2 regions of the Lactiplantibacillus brownii genome follow, and region 2 is predicted to be linked to the other one. Evidence: riboswitches for the same ligand, from Rfam matches in the RefSeq annotation. Region 2 holds a riboswitch; the other holds the start of a gene.
The links. A riboswitch is a leader RNA that binds a small molecule or an ion and turns the genes downstream of it on or off. The one in region 2 is predicted to bind thiamine pyrophosphate.
Positions count from the first base shown of each region.

Region 1: linked by a shared signal. The riboswitch ahead of thiM (hydroxyethylthiazole kinase) and the one ahead of RA086_RS00970 (ECF transporter S component) in region 2 are both predicted to bind thiamine pyrophosphate.

Region 1 covers NZ_JAVCWF010000001.1:91,107-97,272, reverse strand. Annotated here, with positions in the region: gene RA086_RS00380 (peptide ABC transporter substrate-binding protein) at 1-614, opposite strand, end outside; gene RA086_RS00375 (gamma-glutamyl-gamma-aminobutyrate hydrolase family protein) at 627-1,370, opposite strand; gene thiE (thiamine phosphate synthase) at 1,821-2,468, opposite strand; gene thiD (bifunctional hydroxymethylpyrimidine kinase/phosphomethylpyrimidine kinase) at 2,458-3,282, opposite strand; gene thiM (hydroxyethylthiazole kinase) at 3,300-4,091, opposite strand; TPP riboswitch at 4,154-4,260, opposite strand; gene RA086_RS00355 (hypothetical protein) at 4,490-4,723, shown strand; gene RA086_RS00350 (DEAD/DEAH box helicase family protein) at 4,773-6,166, opposite strand, start outside.
Region 2 covers NZ_JAVCWF010000001.1:239,572-245,737, reverse strand. Annotated here, with positions in the region: gene RA086_RS00985 (hypothetical protein) at 244-399, shown strand; gene RA086_RS00980 (aldo/keto reductase) at 626-1,486, opposite strand; gene RA086_RS00975 (glutathione peroxidase) at 1,496-1,969, opposite strand; TPP riboswitch at 2,121-2,213, shown strand; gene RA086_RS00970 (ECF transporter S component) at 2,322-2,897, shown strand; gene RA086_RS00965 (ABC transporter ATP-binding protein) at 2,913-4,331, shown strand; gene RA086_RS00960 (energy-coupling factor transporter transmembrane component T family protein) at 4,328-4,987, shown strand; gene RA086_RS00955 (ATP-binding cassette domain-containing protein) at 5,117-6,166, opposite strand, start outside.

The DNA.
Region 1 (6,166 bases), 150 kb from region 2:
TTGGCGGCTGAAGTACCATATTTATTCCCATATTTTTCGGTAAAGCTTTGACTTAAAGGATAAATTTCGGTGGCTAAACGGTAATTGAAATAAGGGACCTTTTGAGTCAAGGTTAATTGCAATTTATACTTACCTAAAGCCTTAGCACCCAACGTTTTAACTGATTTTTTACCCGCTGTAATTGCTGTTGCATTTTGGATTTCGGCCACATGTCCCACTTCTTGCGACTTGGTCTTAGGATCAACCTGCCGTCGTAATGAATAAACAAAGTCAGCTGCGGTGACTTTTTGACCATTGGACCACTTCGCATTGTGCCGGAGGGTAAAAGTATAAGTCTTACCACCGTTCGTCGGCTTCACAATTTTTGTGGCAATCGCAGGCACAACTTTACCCTTTTGAGTCGTTGTGTAGAGTCCTTCCATAAACTGGGCAATAGCCGCCTGACTGGCAATATCGTCAGCTTTATTAGGATTAGCCGTCGCAATCGCTTGTGATGCCGTCACCGTTAATGTTTTATTCTTAGCTTGCGACCCGGTCTGATTCCCACAGCTTGCTAACATTAAGCCTAAAGTAATCAAGCCTAACCCACTGAGCCATTTTTTGGTTGTTTTCATTCACTATCCCCGTCAATCCTTAATCTGATTAGTTTCCGCAATAAATTTGGCAAACAAGCGCGCCATAACTGGTGTAACTTGCTGCATTTCTTCTGGATGCCATTGCACGGCCAGTCGTAATCCACCTGCATCCGCTTCGATTGCTTCGACCACGTCGTCTGGCGCAGTCGCCACAACTCGAAAACCAGGGGCAATTTTGTGTAACGCTTGGTGATGGAAAGAATTTACTGCCAATTTTGTTTGACCTAAGAAATGTGCTAATTTTGACTCAGCCGTAACCGTTACATGGTGCATCCCATAAGCTGGTAATTGTGCTTGTAAATGTTTGATTGTCCCTTGCCCCGCTGGCATATAAGACAGATCCTGGTAAATGGTCCCACCGTAGCAAGCGTTCAAAATTTGAATGCCCCGGCAGATTCCCAAAATCGGCTTGTGGGCCGCATGTACTGCCTTGATCAACGCAATTTCATAAGCATCGCGTTTAGGATCGATACCACCTAACTTTTCCAATGGTTCTTCCCCATAAGTCAATGGATCAACATCTTGACCACCGCAAAGCAACAGCCCATCAATTAGACCAACATACCGTTCGATAGTTTCTTTATCCTGCGTGACCGGCAAGATTAACGGCATCCCACCGTTATCCGTAATTGATCGTAAATAGACCTGATTGACATAATCCCGTTGACGCCCAGGAAACATTTCACTATCTACTGCTAATGTTCCTGGCGCTACCCCAATAATTGGCTTTGTCATTAATAACAACCTCTTTCTTTTTTATCCCATAAAAAAAACCTGCATGTAATCACTACATACAGGGACGATTGGTTTCGTGGTACCACCCTGAGTTTGTGGCTTAATAGCCACCTCAATGACACTAATCAGTGTCTGGATGATAACGAATCCACACGCGTTAGCCGCTCACACGACTAATCAACTACTCCAAGCCCATCTTCAGTCGAATTAGGAAGCTACCCTCACACTGTCGGTAGTCGCTAATCTTCATCCTTCAACCTACTCTGCTCTTCAACATATAATTTATTGAATTAAAACAAAATGGCTATTTGATTAATTAAAGATTAAGTTTAATTGGTGTGAAAGTCAACTGATAAGTTGATTCTGATTTGTTAGCAGCTCCATGATAGTCGTTAACTATTCATACCTACTCACAAATAGTTTTTAAATATTTCCCGGGAAATATTTAAATCACACCCACGCTTGTAACATTTTTTGAACGGTTGCGGTCATGTCTGGGCTTTGTGTTAATAGTGAGATGACCGCTGCCCCACTCGCACCCGTTTCCGCAATCTTTCCCAGTTGCGATTCAGTAATGCCACCGATAGCCACAATTGGTGTCTGCGCAAGTTGAACCAAATTGGTCAATCCCGGCAAGCCAATCACCGGATCAGCATCTGCTTTTGAAGTTGTTGGAAATACCGGCCCACTCCCTAAGTAAGCCAAACCAGACAACTGATTGGCTGCCAAAACTTCTGCAGGGGTCGAACAAGATAGGCCGACAAACATCTTACCTGCAACTTGGGCCAAGACTTGCCGAATTTGCTGATCGCGCTGTCCAACATGAATCCCATCCGCTTTCAAAGCCAGCGCTAACTCGACATCATCATCCACAATGAACGGCACCTGGTACGTGGCACAAAGTCGGTGCAATTGTTGCCCCAATTGTAAGCGTTCCGTAGCCGTTAACCGACTGATTCCCTTGTCGCGAAATTGAAAAGCTGTAATTCCCGCTCGTAATCCAGCCTCAAGAATTTCTACTAAGCCACGATTTCCCACATCTTGGGAGCCACAAACAAAGTATGCCCGTAACTGTTCCGCCGAAAATTCAATTGTCATATTGTTGAACCTCATCACTTGGTGCCACCCAATGATTTAACGGACCGTGACCATGACCAACTTGAATCGTTTGTTTTATTGCCGCGGTCACATAAGCTTTAGCCGTGTGAATGGCAGTTGCCATCGGAACCCCTTTAGCAAGTTCAGCCGTTAAGCAAGCTGATAATGTGTCTCCCGTCCCATGGGTCCGAACCGTGTCAACCCGCGGAGCCGCCAGCCAAAACGCTTGGCCATCCGCCAAGCAAACAAAATCAGCTGCCGTGCTGGCATTAGACTCATGGCCGCCCTTGATAATGACATTTTTAGCACCGAGTTGTTGCAAGGCGTGACCAGCGACAACCATCCCTGCCGCATCATGGATGACCAGTCCCGTTAAACGTTCAGCTTCGGGCAAATTGGGGGTAACAACCGTTGCTAAGGGTAATAGGTCTGTGCGTACAGTTTCGATTGCATCATCCGCTAACAAGGCAGCACCACCCTTAGCAATCATCACTGGATCAACAATCAGTGGGCCAAAATCATATTGCTGTAATGCCCTAGCAACTAATTTGACATGTGTCGCATCCGCTAGCATTCCTGTTTTACAAGCCCGAATTTTAAAATCAGCCGCCAACGACGCGAATTGTTCATTAATCAGTTTTGCTGGCAACGCCATAAAGTCTTGGACACCTAACGTGTTTTGCGCCGTAACCGCAACTACCACGGCGGTCCCAAAAACGTGTCGGGCTTGCATTGTTTTTAAATCAGCCATGATACCCGCACCACCACCGCTGTCCGTGCCGGCAATCGTCAATACTTCTGGAAATTCATTCATTATTTCAACCTTCTTCGCTAACTGATTGAAGCGAGCCGTTTAACTTCCTCAATCGTAATTAAATGCAATTTATCCAATAACTCAAATGCAAAAGTCCCTGGTCGATCGGCGGTCATTTGTTTGACCACCAATTGACCTGTCACTGCCAACACTAGGCAGGCAGTTTGAGCAGCTTCAAAATAATCATCACCACTGACTGCTGTAAATGCCGCAACTAAACTAGAAAGTAGATCACCAGAACCCACGTGCAATTGAAATAACGGTGTCCCGTTATGAACTTGGATCACTCGTTTTCCATCGGTTACAACATCGGTCGGGCCAGAAAGGACAACGACACAATGGTATTTCAGCGCACAAGTTTGGGCAATTTTAATCAAATCACCGTCCCCACTCCCAGCATCAATCCCCTTAGCCTGCCAGTCAATTCCAGCTAACGTGGCAATCTCCCCCGCATTGCCACGAATTACTGCAACTTTAAACGTTTCAAGCAACCTTTGAGCGACATCATGGCGATAGGTACTGGCTCCAACTGCCACTGGATCTAGAACGATTGGCTTTTGCTGCTGATTTGCCAATTGACCCACAACCTTCATCTGTTCGACTTGTCGCTGAGTCAAAGTCCCCAAATTAAGACAGATTGCACCCGCAATTTTGACCATGTCTGGCGCCTCGATCGGTTCTGCCGACATGATTGGAGAAGCCCCAATGGCATTCAAACCGTTGGCAACATCTTGAACTGTCACAAAATTAGCAATATTGAAAACAATCGGGTTTTGTTCACGTAAGGTCGTTAATAAGTCTAAATTCAATTTTCTCTCCTCCATAAAAAAAGCCACCAATTCAACTTTTATTGAACCGGTGGTTGCCAAATTGCTTAGCATCGACACTTTCCCTACGCAAGTCTGGACTCACAGGTTCAAAGGGATCAGCAAGTTCATTGCCATCTCAGCCCATTCGTGGACACCCCTAGTGTTTATTTAAGTTACTGTTAGTGTAATAGTTGTAACCGCTACCGTCAACTACTCAACTGGACTAAAATAGCAGGTCTTGCCATTGATTAACCTAGTCAAACTTTGCTATGATTAAGTCGTAATAACATTCAGTTAATTCTAAAAACATTATTATTAGAATTAACTAACACTGTCCATCAAGGTGACATTATCCTAGATGATGCAATTGATGACTTCAAAATGAGGAGTGGGAGAATTTGATTAATCCAAATGGTGCCATTCATCGTGGCTGGAATCGCCGGGTCGTTACAGGTAAAACTTTAGCCGAATGCGACGAACGCCTCGTCACTTATTTAAATGATCAAGATTACGGTTCTGGTGAATTTGTCGTTTTACATGAAAACGATGGTTCTAATCAAAACACGGGTTATGATTTACCCGATGGCGACAACTGTTATATTAGCTTTTTAATTTATAACAGCCGTCTTTAACATTTCATAAGGTCCAGCTGAGTCTAATCACTCGGCTGGATTTCGTTTATTAAAATAATTTTGCTTCTGGATCAAACAATTTTTTGAAATGAGCTGCTAATGCCGCACTCCCAAACTTTAAAGCATAGCCTTGATGTGCCTTTCCAAGCAATTCCTCGTAATCATACCAAACGGTTTGTTCATCAATAATAATTGTGTTTAAAACCGTCGCCCCCACTTGGACTCTGACACCTGTCTTTACCAATTGCTGATAACGCAACGGCATGGCCGCTTGAAGGTTAGCGGTGATGACCACCGTGATTGTCGCCGGATTAAGTTGCTGTATAAATTTTAAAATTGGTTGTGTTAAAGACACTACGCCAATCATTGACTGCCCCTTTGCAGCCTTAATTGCCTGCACTAACTGTTGATAACCGTTCTGACCACGATAGATTGCGACAACTTGTTGGGGATTATCCACTACTAGTTGATAATCTAATTCTCGATAAGTTCGTAATCGTTTCTGATACATTCGCGCCAACATAGGTACAAACAAATCAACATAGTCATAAACTCGCAAGTCAGTCTTATGAGCCAAATTTCGATTTAGACGTCCTAAGTATTGCTCAACGTTCCCCTTCCAAGAAACTGGCATCGCTAGTAACAACGTATCAATCGATTGGATATCAACACCCTCACCAACATAATTACTTGTCGCAAAAATGATATATGGCGCGGTACTGTCAGTAATTTTTTGAATAGTTTCACGATTTTGAGTAGCTTTTTGATGCCCAGACAACTCAAATATTTTAGCTGCTAAAGTTTTGGGTAAACACTGTCTTAATAACTCAATTTGTGCCAACCGCCTCGTCAGAACCAATTGATGACGACCGGCTTTAAAGTTAGCGACAATATCTGCAGCAATTAATTGGTTACGATCGCGGTCCGCTAAAATAGCTTCATAATTTTCATGGATTGTCTGGTCTTTAAACTGGTCACTATTTAGCATTCCCCAATTAGTCAATCGTAATATCAATGACCGTTTCGTCGTCAATACTTGTTGCTCATCAATTTTAGCCGTTTTATAAACAATTTGACCAGCACGCATGAAAATGATGGGATCCCAGCCATCACGACGGTAAGGTGTTGCTGAAAGGACATAAATAAACTTGGCAGCAATCTGCTTAACAACCTCATCGAAAGTCACGGCAGCCAGATGGTGAACTTCATCCACGATAACCATGCCATAGGCTTGCGTAAACTCAGCCACATTTTTAAGTCGACTCAAAGTTTGAATGGTCGCAACATCCACTAATTGGCTCAATCGCTTTTGATTACCATAGTATGAACCAATAACATTTTTCTTCCTTTTTCGTCCAGTTCTCGTGTACTCGACTAATGGCTCATCAGCAATCGTTAAAAATTTAGCTAGCTGGGCTTGCCATTGTTGTGCTAACGCCCGAT
Region 2 (6,166 bases):
AATTTTTTCAGTCTCATCCTATTTTTGTGTTTTTGATGACAATTACCGTGAAAAACGACTTTATATTATAAAGCCCCAAAGCACTAATTCAATAGTTATCAGTACCTAAAACTTAATAATCTAACGTTTTTGACGTAAAACACTAAAAAAAGGAAACCCTAATCTTTCTTTAATGGCTCTCAAATGACGGAATTCATGTAAGCGCTAAAATAGACCCATAAAGTAATCAGAAAAGAGTGAATAATGATGGTATTGAGTATTATTACGATTTTAGGTATGGGTTTGATTGCAGCAACGGGTGTCCATTTTGTGAATGCCTCACGGGCAATGCAAGTGAAGACAGTAAACCATCACAATAGTAAGATGCCCGCAAATCTCCACCAAATCGACTTTCTTTAGGTCATTTAGTTGGGCTTTTGAAATATAGACATTGTTTACTGACTAGCTTGTTTCCATGACACCATTGGAGACCTGCTAGTCAGTTTTATTTTGCGCTGATTTTGAGACAAAAATGGCTCGGCGTAGTTTGACCTCATCCTCCCTTGAAGCTTGGCATCACTGCCCAACTTCAGGGCTTTTTCATCGCTAACAAAAAAGATTGACCAGCTACAGCCAATCTTTATTACTAGAATTCTTGATAAACAGCCGGATCTTGATTATTCAAACGACCCGTGGCCGAACTTAGCCCATTGATTGTGGTCATATCCGCCGCCGAAATTTCAAAGTCAAATAAGTCAAGATTGCCTAGCTGACGGCTTGGCGTTGAAGACTTTGGAATTGGCAAGGTCCCCAACTGAAGTTCCCAGCGCAGAATCAATTGACCAACATTCTTACCATATTGAGTTGCCAGTTGTTTCAACGTTTCATTCTTTAACATCTCACTCGCACGACCTAGTGGGCTCCAATCTTGCGTCAAGATGTCATGCGCGGCGTCGTAGTCACGTTGTTCCTGTTGATTAAAGTATGGATGGAGTTCAACTTGGTTAATGACCGGCATCACACCCGTTTCCTTTTTCAAGCGATCCAAATGAGCCGGTAAAAAGTTAGAAACGCCAATTGAACGGACTAAGCCAAACTTTTGCGCTTCAATCAACGCTTGCCAAGCTTCAACGTAATGATCTTCTTTGGGGTTCGGCCAATGAATCAAGTATAAATCGTAATAATCCAGTCCAGCACGATACAGCGATTCTTGAATCGTTGCGATGGCTTCATGATAAGTCTGATGACGGCCGGGTAATTTAGAAGAAATCAACAGTTCAGAACGGGGGACTGACGACCGTCGAACCGCTTCACCAACAGCGCCTTCATTTTCATAATTAAACGCCGTATCTAATAACCGATAACCGCGATCAATCGCTGAATCAATCACATCAACACCATGCGCACCATTTAATTTATAGGTCCCAAAACCAACTTTGGGTAAAGTTAACCCATCTCGTAAGGTATAAGTTTCCAACAAAAATTCCTCCTTAACTCGTTTCTTCATTCTAAAGGTTCAACGATCTGCCAAAGCATCTCGAATCGCCGTTTCAAAAGTTTGCGGCCGTGTCGTGGGGGCAAAACGCTGTAAGACTTGCCCGTCACGACCAATTAAGAATTTCGTGAAATTCCATTTAATGCGACCATGACCCGCAGCTTGTTTCAAGTAAGCAAATAACGGATCAGCAGCTTCCCCATTGACCATCACACGCTTAGTCATTGGAAAGGTCACCCCGTAATGCCGCTGACAATAATCCTGCGTCTCAGCATCATCCGCTTTTTCTTGATGAAATTGATTTGAAGGTAATCCTAAGATGACCAGGCCTTCACTTTGATACTTTTGATAAAGGGTTTCTAAGCCTTTAAACTGGGGCGCTAACCCACAATTGCTCGCCGTGTTGACGATTAACAAAACTTGCCCACGATATTCGGCTAGGTCTAAGTCGGCGCCACTCATTTCAGTTTCTTTAAAATCGTAAATTGTTGTCATGATTTTCCCCTCCAATCCGTTAAAAAATTAATCTGCGAGGTTTACTAACTTAAGTAAAGCACAAAATCATGATTTTCCAATGAACTTTGCTCACTAGGCAAAATTGTTAATTGCGTTGCACCCTGAATTCGTTTACACTGAAACTAATCATTCATAGCAACTGGGGTGCCATTCGGCTGAGATAATACCCATTGAACCTGATCTGGATAATGCCAGCGCAAGGGAGCAATGCTTATTTGGAGAACCATCAAACAGACTTTAGCCGGTCATCACTTAGTTGTCAAAACTAGTGATGACCGTTTTTTGTCGCACGGTGGCATGAATGATAACAACTTTGGGAGGTTTTTTGATTATGAAATGGGCAAAAGCATGGCGATTAAGTGACATTATCTTAATCGCGTTAATTGGGATTTTCTTTGGTGCGATCTTTATGGGGACTAACTACGTTTACGACGTTCTAACCGCCGCCCTCGCACCCGTCGGTTTATCGGGGCTCGCTAATGAGATTTTATTGGGGCTCTGGTGTATGCCAGGGATGTTGGCTGGCTATCTCTTACGTTTAAAGGGTTCTGCCACATTGGGCGAATTGCTTGCTGCCACCGTTGAAATGTTTTTCGGGGGTCAATGGGGCATTTCAACTTTAATTTCTGGTGTGACCCAAGGTTTCGGTGCCGAACTTGGCTACATCGTCACCCGTTACAAACACTATGATTGGCTGGGTTTAACCGCTTCGGCATTCACGACCACGATCATTACTTTTGGTTGGGACCTCGCTCGTAATGGCTACTTCAAACTACAATTATGGCTACTGATCTTATACTTCGTGGTGCGCTTCTGTTCAATGTTCTTGTTTGGCGGCGTTCTGACCCGTTTAATCACAAATATGTTGGACCGAAGTCACGTCTTGAAGTTCACACACACGAACTAGAATCGAGGAATCGTTATGGCGAACATTGCGCTGGAAAATCTATCTTACACGTACCCGGAGGCGCAAGCGCCAACCTTGAATCACGTTAACCTAACGTTTAAAACGCACCAATTTACATTGCTCACTGGTCCTTCAGGTACGGGTAAATCAACGCTACTCAAGTTAATGACTGGCCTAATGCCGTTGCCAAATGCACAAGGCGTTATCCGCTACGACGGACAGGATCTCGCCTCAATTGCACCCACTGAGCGTGCTAACCAAGTCGCTTTAATGTTTCAAAATCCAAATCAACAATTTGCCATGGATACCGTTGAAAACGAGCTGATCTTTGCGTTAGAGAATCAGCAAGTTGCGCCTGCAGCGATTGATAGCAAAATTACGACAGCCCTTAATTTCGTTGGCATTAGCGCGCTGCGGCAACGTCAGCTCAACCACTTATCCGGTGGGGAAAAACAAAAAGTGGCCCTCGCAGTAATCGTTGCCATGGATAGTGATGTCATCTTATTAGATGAACCTTTCGCCAGCGTCGATCCCGCAGCCAGAGCAAGTTTATTGAAACGACTCGTTCAGTTGCGCGACCAAGCAGGTAAAACTATTATTTTAGCAGATCATGATTTAACGGACTACGCGACGTTGGTCGATCAAGTCGTTCAGATTACCCCAACGCGGCAATTAACCACGCTACCAACTGCCGATTGGCCAGCACTATTTGCGGCCTTTGCACGGGCTAATCAACCGGATCAACTGTGGCCGCTACCGACCAATCAGGACCAACCACTATTTCACTTACAACAAGTAGCGTTAGAACAAGGCCGCCATCAACTGTTACAGCCAACTGATCTGACACTATGGTTACATCGGAATACCTTAATTACTGGGCCTAATGGTAGTGGTAAATCGACCTTATTTGAAAGTCTCGTTCGTCTAACCAGCTATACCGGACAGATTACTTATTTAGGTGATGACATTCAGCGACTTCGCCGCAAACGCTATGCCCGTCAAGTAGCGCTATTATTTCAAGACGCTGAGACGCAATTCTTAACGATTACCGTTGCCGAAGAACTGGCGCAAAGTCAGAAATATGCCTACGGAAATTATTTTACATCCGCACGCATTACCGCGGCAATGCAGCAGCTGAACCTCGTTGGTCACGAAGATCAAGTCATTTATACCTTGAGCGAGGGGCAAAAAAAGAAGCTGCAAATTCTACTGATGCTAATCATGCAATCACCAGTCCTACTGATGGATGAACCATTAAAGGGATTGGATTTGAAATCGGTACAAGCGCTGGTGGCACTCTTACAGAACACCATCGCGGTCACGCAGCAATCGCTTGTTATCATTAGTCATCAATTGACTGGATTAACACCACTCATTGATTATCATTTGCGCTTTGATCACCATCAATTGCAATACCGGGGGGCGCTCAGATGAATCCCAGTATCAAACTCTTATTGTTATTCGTGATTGCGCTCGAAATTTCTTTTAGCCTAGTGATTAGTTTGAACGTCGCTTTAGTCGGCCTCGCCATTATTTATTTGCTGGCGCATCGCATCAAGTTACGAACGATTGGCTGGCTGTTAATTGTGCCCCTCTTACCCGCTATTGGTCTTTGGAGTACCCAATACATTAATGGTAGCGGCGATAAAACACTCATGGCTTGGGTCTTATTTACACGAATCTATGCTTTTGTGTTTACGGGTGCCACTTTTACGTTAACGACCAATATTTTGCAACTGGCCGACTCCCTGGAACAAAACTGGCATTTACCTGCCAAGTTCGCTTATGGTGTCTTAGCTGCCTACAATTTGGTACCTAAGATTCAACATGAGGTACAAATCATTCGCGCAGCTGGCTTGATGCGCGGGCAGCAACTTTCTTTCTGGTCGCCCAAACTGTATTTCAAAGCCGTTTTAGTTTCCATTAATTGGTCACAGAATTTAGCACAGGCAATGATCTCGCATGGCTTTGTTGAAGATGCTCCCCGCACACACTACCGTCACTGTGTCTTACGTTGGCAGGATTGGGCCATTTTCATCATTGGGCTAATTCTCATGCAACTCGGAATCTTCGTCATTCCTTGGCATTAAGCGGGGCAGCGCTCGCCTTAATACGGGTCTGACAAAAATAGATTGATAGCCACTCAACTTTTGAGTAGTTATCAATCTATTTTATTATCCAAAATCAGCCAAGTCGTCCTAATCCAATTTTGAACACTTTTATTTTTTTGCCGCCTCAATTTGGTCACGCAACTTTTGAATATCAGCCGTAGATGCTTCGGGGTCAGCCATCAATTGGTCATACTTAAATTGTAGTAAGGGTAAATCAGATGGGGCGCTAGCCTTCACTGCCACTTGATCAGGATCAACTAAGTGTTGTTGTTTAAAAGCTAAAGTTCGTGTCGTCACTTGTTGCCGAAAAACCACATCATGGGAAACAAAGATAATCGTGCCCGGATAGTTTTGTAAATAGTCCGCCAACGCATCTAAGGCATCCACGTCCAAGTAATTCGTGGGCTCATCTAGCATCAAAACATTATAGGCGCCCACTAAGATACAAACCAACTGTAACTTAACCAATTCACCACCGCTTAATCCTGCGACAGCTTGCTCGTAAAATCTTGCCGGCAAGCCTAGCGCACCCATAATATTACGGATCGTTTGGTCCGGCAATTGACTAGCCGCACGCACAGTCTGCCAAACAGTCAGGTGACCCTCTAACGCAGTCATGTCCTGCTTGAAGACCCCAATTTTAGCCGATGGTGAGACTGATAACCCGGGATGACCGGTCAAGATAGCAGTCAATAAAGTGGTTTTACCACAACCGTTTGGACCCGTTAAAGCGACACGGTCACCAGGCTTAATTTGAAAGCTGGTTTGTTTGAGTAGCGTTTCATCATATTCATGTAGCGTTAAATCACTAGCTGAGACAACTGTTTTCCCAGTAAAAGCTGGAAAATCGGTCGCAACTAGTTTAAACCCAACTTGGGTAAAAGGTTTAGTAACGGTCGCTTCACGAGCGGCCCGCGTCATCAAATTCTTCGCTGTCCGATCCATCTTAGCAGCGGTGGCCTCACGAAGCGACTTAGAATTTGACCGTTCACTAGCCGTCATGCGCCGGTTGCCTTTCCGAATACGCTGAGCTTTTTCTTTGCGCGCTTGCATCGCCAATTTCAAATCATGTTCGTGCCGATTTTGGCGTGTATAAGCCGCCTGCTGCGTGGCGATCGTTTGTGCCTTTTGCGCCATGTATGCCGCATAATTGCCAGC